DNA from 3 places in the Pontibacter sp. HJ8 genome. Region 2 is predicted to be linked to each of the others. Evidence: riboswitches for the same ligand, from Rfam matches in the RefSeq annotation. Region 2 holds a riboswitch; each other region holds the start of a gene.
What was found. A riboswitch is a leader RNA that binds a small molecule or an ion and turns the genes downstream of it on or off. The one in region 2 is predicted to bind S-adenosylmethionine.
Positions count from the first base shown of each region.

Region 1 (2,265 bases), on a different contig from region 2:
AACATCTCCCTCAGATTCTTCGTTTTTTAGGTAATCAGGCCGCCCGGCAGGTATAGCCGGGCAGCCTGATTACCTATCCGGAAATTATCACACAACTTAGTATCAGTGAAGCGCTCACAACAGCTAATACAGGACGCCTATGCAAAAGCTACCCATCAACTGGCTGACGGAAGGCCTTATCGATTTTGAATATAAAAAATACCTGCTGCTGTCTTACCTGCAGTCCGCCCGGGCTGAGTTCGGGCAGCAGCGCCTCTACCCTGTTTTCTCCGATCTCATCCTGCACTACCGGAACCTGCAGCAGGTAAAAGCGCACAAAAAACTGGTGTATGAAGCCTTTCCGCAACGCATCACCCGGGCCGACTTCGAGAAGCTCGAACTGGTGTATGAGAAAATCGTGGAAGACGATGAAACCATGCAGCAGATCGAGGAGATCATCCAGTTTGCCGCTCCCCTGTTTGTAAACGCGGTGGAGGAAGGCAAGGAGTTGTATAACTTCATCGAAAAGCACCTGGAGGTCAACCCGGTAGGAATCACGCCCATGTATTTTGATGAGGGTTACCTTTTCCTGGATGCTTTCCCGGGCAAGGAAACGCAGGTATACGGTTACCGCATCACGGTATTTGAGAACACGTATGAGAAGTACAGGGGCATCCACACGCAGCTGCTCCGGACCGTACGCCGCGGCCTGACCCAGACGCACGAGAACCTCAAAGTACAGCTGGTGAAGGAAAATCAGGAACTCCCCAACCCTGCTACCTTCGTGGTGGTTGCCAAAGTGCCCTGCCCCCTGGAGAGTGCGCTGCTGCCTATTGCCAAGCGCTCGCTGGTCAAATACGTGGCAACGCTGGCAGCTTAAAGACAGCGTTGCCAAAACATTTTGCACATTTCCTTATCGATTGATTGAATTAATCGATAATATTGTACTTCGGTAACTGTACTGTTTGTACGGAAACAGAAATAATTTATAAAGAAGAGGCGAGAGACTAGGCTCCGTGACCCTCTGGCAACCACCCTCTAGGCAGGTGCCAAATCCTAACCCGAATTGTCGGGATAGATAAATTCAAAAGCATTATGCAAACTGTTATTTCCACATCAACCCAGGATCCTGCTCGTAGTGCTACTACCTGCCTCATCCATTCTTCTGTTTTTACAATGCCAGATTCTCAGCAAAAAGCGCTAAGCTGTTGTTGCTGTTGCATGTGCTAATACATCACATCTCTCTCTAATTTCCGCAACGGCTCTGACCTGCGGATGATCCCTTCAGCTGTTTTTCCTATACCTAGCCTCCTGACCGGGGGCTTACAGCATCGTGTTTCGCTGTATGGGGTTTCCATGGCTGGCTCCATGTGAGGCGCACAGGTATAGCTGAGAGCAGGCAGGGGAAAATCTTTCCATAATTTAACATTGCTTACATGAGTCAGTTACTCACTTTAGAATCCAGGCTACCTGCGTTGTCTGCAGCCCTGGAAGGCAAATCAGTACCGGAAGGGCTGCACTTCCTGGCAACTGAATTTGAGGGCAGCATCGCCTTCTCCTCCAGCCTGGGTATAGAAGACCAGTTGATCACCCACTATATTTTTTCGGACGGGCTGCCGGTGCGGGTATTCACCCTCGATACGGGCCGGCTTTTTAATGAAAGCTATGCCTTGCTCAACCGCACCAATGAGCGCTACGGCCGGAAGATGGAAATCTACTTTCCCAAACACGACGCGGTAGAGCAATTGGTCAATGCCAAGGGCCCGCTCAGCTTTTATAACTCTCTGGAAGACCGCAAAGCGTGTTGCTACGTGCGCAAGGTGGAGCCTCTGAAGCGGGCCCTGCAGGGCGTGCAGCTCTGGATCACCGGCCTCCGGGCCGAGCAGTCGGACAACCGGCAGGGGATGCAACTGCTCGAGTGGGATCCGGGCTTCGGGGTGATCAAGTATAACCCGCTGCTTCACTGGACGCTGGAAGAAGTACGCGAGGCGGTAAAGTACTTGCAGGTGCCCTACAATCCGCTGCACGACAAAGGCTTTGTCAGCATTGGCTGCGCCCCCTGCACCCGGGCGATAGCCGAAGGCGAAAACTTCCGCTCCGGCCGCTGGTGGTGGGAAGACAGCTCCAAAAAAGAATGCGGCCTGCACACACATCAACCGGAAAACCACCCGGCTGAAGAAGCAGTCAGTTTTCCATCACCAAGCAAAGAAGCAATTCAGTAACAGCTATATGAACACAAGATACCTTAATTACCTGGACCAGCTGGAGGCAGAGGCCATTCACATC
Region 1 is NZ_JSYF01000627.1:25,799-28,063, reverse strand. It holds gene OB13_RS20240 (hypothetical protein) at 140-859, shown strand; SAM riboswitch class I at 963-1,064, shown strand; gene OB13_RS20235 (phosphoadenylyl-sulfate reductase) at 1,416-2,201, shown strand; gene cysD (sulfate adenylyltransferase subunit CysD) at 2,209-2,265, shown strand, end outside.
Region 1: another riboswitch for S-adenosylmethionine. It lies ahead of OB13_RS20235 (phosphoadenylyl-sulfate reductase); the one in region 2 lies ahead of OB13_RS11405 (M14 family metallopeptidase).

Region 2 (2,265 bases):
CATGTTCAAAACAAGATTAAAAAAATGGGTTGAAAAAAGAATACAGAGAAGCTGCTACACCGGCGGGGTGTTTTTAGCTGTAAACAGGGAAATGGTTGCGGATTAACAACAACAGCTAGAACTACACATCAGGGCAGCGGGCGCTGCTTCGAATGATAAGACGGTTGTCGAGAATGCTGGTTTTGTGTGCTGTGAGTTCATGCGTACAATTTATATGTCCCAAAACTGGGCAGGAGTTAGCACCTTTTCAGTATGACTGCTGGTTGCTAGAGGTTCGCGGAGCCTGCTCTCTTCCCTCTTCTTTATAAATCTTGATAAAGATGCTGCAAAGGTAAGGGCAGGATTTTTAGTGATGCAAGCTTTTTGTAAAAAATATTTTCGTTCAAAAATTAAAACATCCTGTTTGGCTATACTTGGGAAGACGGCTTTGTAAAACACAAAATGCTTTGCATTGGACGCTGTGCCCGAATTTTAGCCGTTTTCACAGGATGTTATTTGCCAGTAGAAGAGGGCGCTTCGAGACCTTAGGAAGAGGCAGCAAAAGGTGAATGAAAAATAATATTTGCAAATCAGGATACGGTGAGTATACCTTTGCAACGAATTTATACCGAAGAGGTGAGAGAGCAGGCTCCGCGACCCTCTAGCAACCAGTTGAGTAACCAGGTGCTACTTCCTGCCCAGTTTTGGGACCTATAAGTTTTCCTCATGCAAACACCTTTCAGCGCCAATCCAGGTCGCACCGGTTTCTTCACCACTTTTCTGAGCATCACCTCGTTCGCGCTTTCCTGCTGTTGTAGCAGGTAAACCTGTGGCTTTGGCACCTGCCAGTTGTCGCGGCGCGTCACCTTCGGCCTCCTGCCTTGCAGGACGAGGAACGTCTGGTTGCATTTGCAGGCTTTCTGCCTGCTCCTTCCGCGCCTGCCTGCTGCAGCACTAGCCCCTTCATTTGCTTATTCGGACAAGGCTTCTACGCCTGGTCTTTCTTTCATCCATACCTTACATTCCTATGCATTTCAACACCCGGAAGCCTGCTTGGAGGCTTCTCTTCACCCTCGCCTTATGGGGACTTGTTGCGCTGCCGCTGCTGGCGCAGAACAGTTATTACTTCCCTAAAACGAAAAACTTTAATCCCAAAATTCCCACTCCCGAGCAGTTCCTGGGCTACGGCATCGGCGAGCGGCAAACCCGCTACGACCGTGTGGTGGCCTACCTGCAGGAACTCGACCGCGTGTCCGACAAAGTGAGCTTCGAAACCATCGGCTATACCTACGAGCACCGTCCGCAGGTCATTGCCACCATCACCTCACCGGAAAACCACGGCCGCCTGGAGCAGATCCGGCAGGAGCACCTGCAGCTGGCCAGCCCAGCCAAGGCAGCGCCTGCGCTGGCGAACATGCCGGTGCTGGTGCACCTGGGCTACAACGTGCACGGCAACGAGTCATCGAGCACCGAAGTGTCCATGCTCACGGCCTATTACTTGACGGCCAACCAGGATCCGGAAACGCAACGCTACCTGAAGGAATCGGTGGTGTTCATCGACCCGGCGCTGAACCCGGACGGCCGCGACCGCCACACCAACTGGGTGAGCATGCACCAGGGCAACCCGGCCGTGAGCGACCCGGCGGACCGCGAGCACAACGAAGTATGGCCGGGCGGCCGCGGCAACCACTACTGGTTTGACCTGAACCGCGACTGGCTGCCGCTGGCGCACGTGGAGAGTCGCAACCGCATGGAGTTTTACCACAAGTGGCTGCCCAACGTGTTCATCGACTTTCACGAGATGGGTACCAACTCGACCTATTACTTCGAGCCGAGCAAACCCTATAGTTCGGAAAACCGGCTGATCCCGCGCAGCACCTACGACGGGCTGAACGTGCTGCTGGCCAAGTACCACGCCGAGGCGCTGGACGAGCTGGGCTCGCTATACTTCACCAAAGAGCAGTACGACAACATTTACCCGGGCTACGGCTCTACCTATCCGGATTTTCAGGGCGGCGTGGGCATCACCTTCGAGCAGGCCAGCTCGCGTGGCAACAAGCAGGAGAACTCGCTGGGGGTACTCACCTTCGCTTTCACCATCCGCAACCACCTGGCCACCGGTTTGGCCACGGTAAAAGCTTCTGTGGAAAACCGCGAGACGCTGCTCAAGCACCAGCGCGAGTTCTACCAGTCGGCTCTGACCGACGGGCGCAAAAACGGCGTGCGGGCCTACGTGTACGGCGAAAACTACGACGCCACACGCCTGCGCAAATTCACCAAGCTGCT
Region 2 is NZ_JSYF01000243.1:1,814-4,078, reverse strand. It holds SAM riboswitch class I at 208-311, opposite strand; SAM riboswitch class I at 600-699, shown strand; gene OB13_RS11405 (M14 family metallopeptidase) at 1,007-2,265, shown strand, end outside.

Region 3 (2,265 bases), on a different contig from region 2:
CCGCTCAGGTATACGATCTGCCGGGCAGTGGTGCGGTTCAGGTAGGCTACAAAATGGACAGCCGATGCGTGCTCTGCCTCCATGAAATCGACGTTGCCTGCGCCCATCGAATGTACTAGGTAGTACGCCGCATCAATGTCTTTTGGCAGTCCTTCGAGTGTATCGGGCTTTAACAGGTCGCCTTTTACCACTTGTACTTTTTCCTTCAGGCTATCGGCTACCACAAAGCGGCGCGGATCCCGCACGAGGCATACCACTTCATGCTTGTGCTCAACCAGCACAGGCAGTAGTCGTTTGCCTATATAGCCGTTTGCGCCTGTCAGGAGTATCTTCATTGCTGCTGGTTTGTTTGTTTTCGATTATGGTTTACTGTTGAGAACAGCCGGGCCTTACTTATGTTCCGGTGCTGCAAGTTTATCTGTTACAGGGGATGTTACCACAAGGTATAGCTTGTGAAAATTCCTGTTTTGTAAAGGCTTGGTATACAGTAGCATATTTTTAAATTTATTCGAAAAATTGAAATTTAATTCAATAGAAGTTTGGATTTACTAAAATCGCTCCCTAATATTGCAACCATCAAGTCAGATATCCCGAGGGGTATTGATTTATAAAGAAGCGCGGAGAGACAGGCTCTGTGAAGCGCTAGCAACCAGCCACCAGGCAAGGTGCTAATTCCTGATTCCGGATGTTCGGAAGACTATAAATTGATAACAGTATGAAAAAGGGAATTAAACCAGCTCAGTCATTTTTATCATTACCGGCAGCCTATCTGCCTGTTTCTACCCATGCCGCAGCACATGCTCTCATGTGTAACGCTATGCGCATGTGTTGTTGCTGTTGCTAGCACGCAAACCTCCACTCACCCTGCTGCATTTCTGCTAAGCCACTGGCATTGCCTGTAGCGATAGGTCATGTCGCAATCTCTTAATTCTTGTCTCAGACAAGCTAATCTAATCTATCATTTATCTCAAATCAGAACCACTATGGCAACTCCATTTCATTTCGACACGTTACAGCTGCACGCCGGCCAGGAAATAGACCCGACAACCCGCTCACGCGCAGTTCCTATCTACCAGACCTCCTCTTACGCTTTCAAGGATGCCGAGCATGGTGCGAACCTGTTTGCCCTGAAAGAGTTCGGCAACATCTATACCCGCATCATGAATCCCACGACGGATGTGTTCGAAAAGCGCATCGCGGCCCTGGAAGGTGGTGTGGCAGCCGTAGCAGTGGCGTCCGGACAGGCGGCTCAGTTCATCGCACTTTTCAATATTCTGCAGGCCGGTGACAATTTTGTTTCCTCCAGCAATCTCTATGGCGGGAGCTTTAACCAGTTCAAAGTGTCCTTTAAGCGACTCGGTATCGAAACACGTTTCGCAGAGAATGATGAAGTGGAAAGCTACGCCAAGCGGATCGACGAAAATACCAAAGCTATTTATGTGGAAACGATTGGCAACCCGCGCTTCAATGTTCCGGATTTTGAGGCCATCGCTGCGCTGGCAAGTGCGCACAATATTCCGCTGGTGGTGGACAATACCTTCGGTGCCGGCGGTTACCTCTTCCGTCCGCTGGAGCATGGAGCCAACGTGGTGGTGGAGTCCGCTACCAAGTGGATCGGCGGCCATGGCACCAGCATAGGCGGCGTAATCGTGGATGGTGGTAATTTCAACTGGGGCAACGGCAAGTTTCCGCAATTCTCCGAACCATCCGAAGGGTATCACGGGCTTAACTTCTGGGAAGTATTCGGTGCCGATGGTCCTTTCGGGAACATCGCCTTTTCAATCCGGGCCAGGGTAGAAGGTTTACGGGATTTCGGTCCTGCCATCAGTCCTTTCAACTCGTTCCTTCTGTTACAGGGGCTGGAGACGCTTTCGCTGCGGGTAGAGCGCACGGTGCAGAATGCGCAGATACTGGCCGAGTGGTTGGAGCAGCACGAGCAGGTGGAAAGCGTGAACTACCCGGGCCTGCCATCCAGCAAATACCACGAGCTGGCTAAAAAGTACCTCAAGCGGGGCTATGGTGGTGTGCTGTCTTTCAAGCTGAAGGGCGATAAGAAACAGGCAGAAACATTTGTCAACAGCCTGCAACTGGTCAGCCACCTCGCTAACGTAGGCGACGCCAAAACCCTCATCATACACCCGGCATCCACCACGCATCAGCAGTTATCGGAGCAGGAACAGGCAAACGCCGGCGTAGAACCCACCTTACTCCGTTTATCTGCCGGCATAGAATATATCGACGACATCAAAGCTGACCTCGAACATG
Region 3 is NZ_JSYF01000018.1:25,586-27,850, reverse strand. It holds partial or broken gene OB13_RS01010 (SDR family oxidoreductase) at 1-335, opposite strand, end outside; SAM riboswitch class I at 603-706, shown strand; gene OB13_RS01005 (O-acetylhomoserine aminocarboxypropyltransferase/cysteine synthase family protein) at 984-2,265, shown strand, end outside.
Region 3: another riboswitch for S-adenosylmethionine. It lies ahead of OB13_RS01005 (O-acetylhomoserine aminocarboxypropyltransferase/cysteine synthase family protein); the one in region 2 lies ahead of OB13_RS11405 (M14 family metallopeptidase).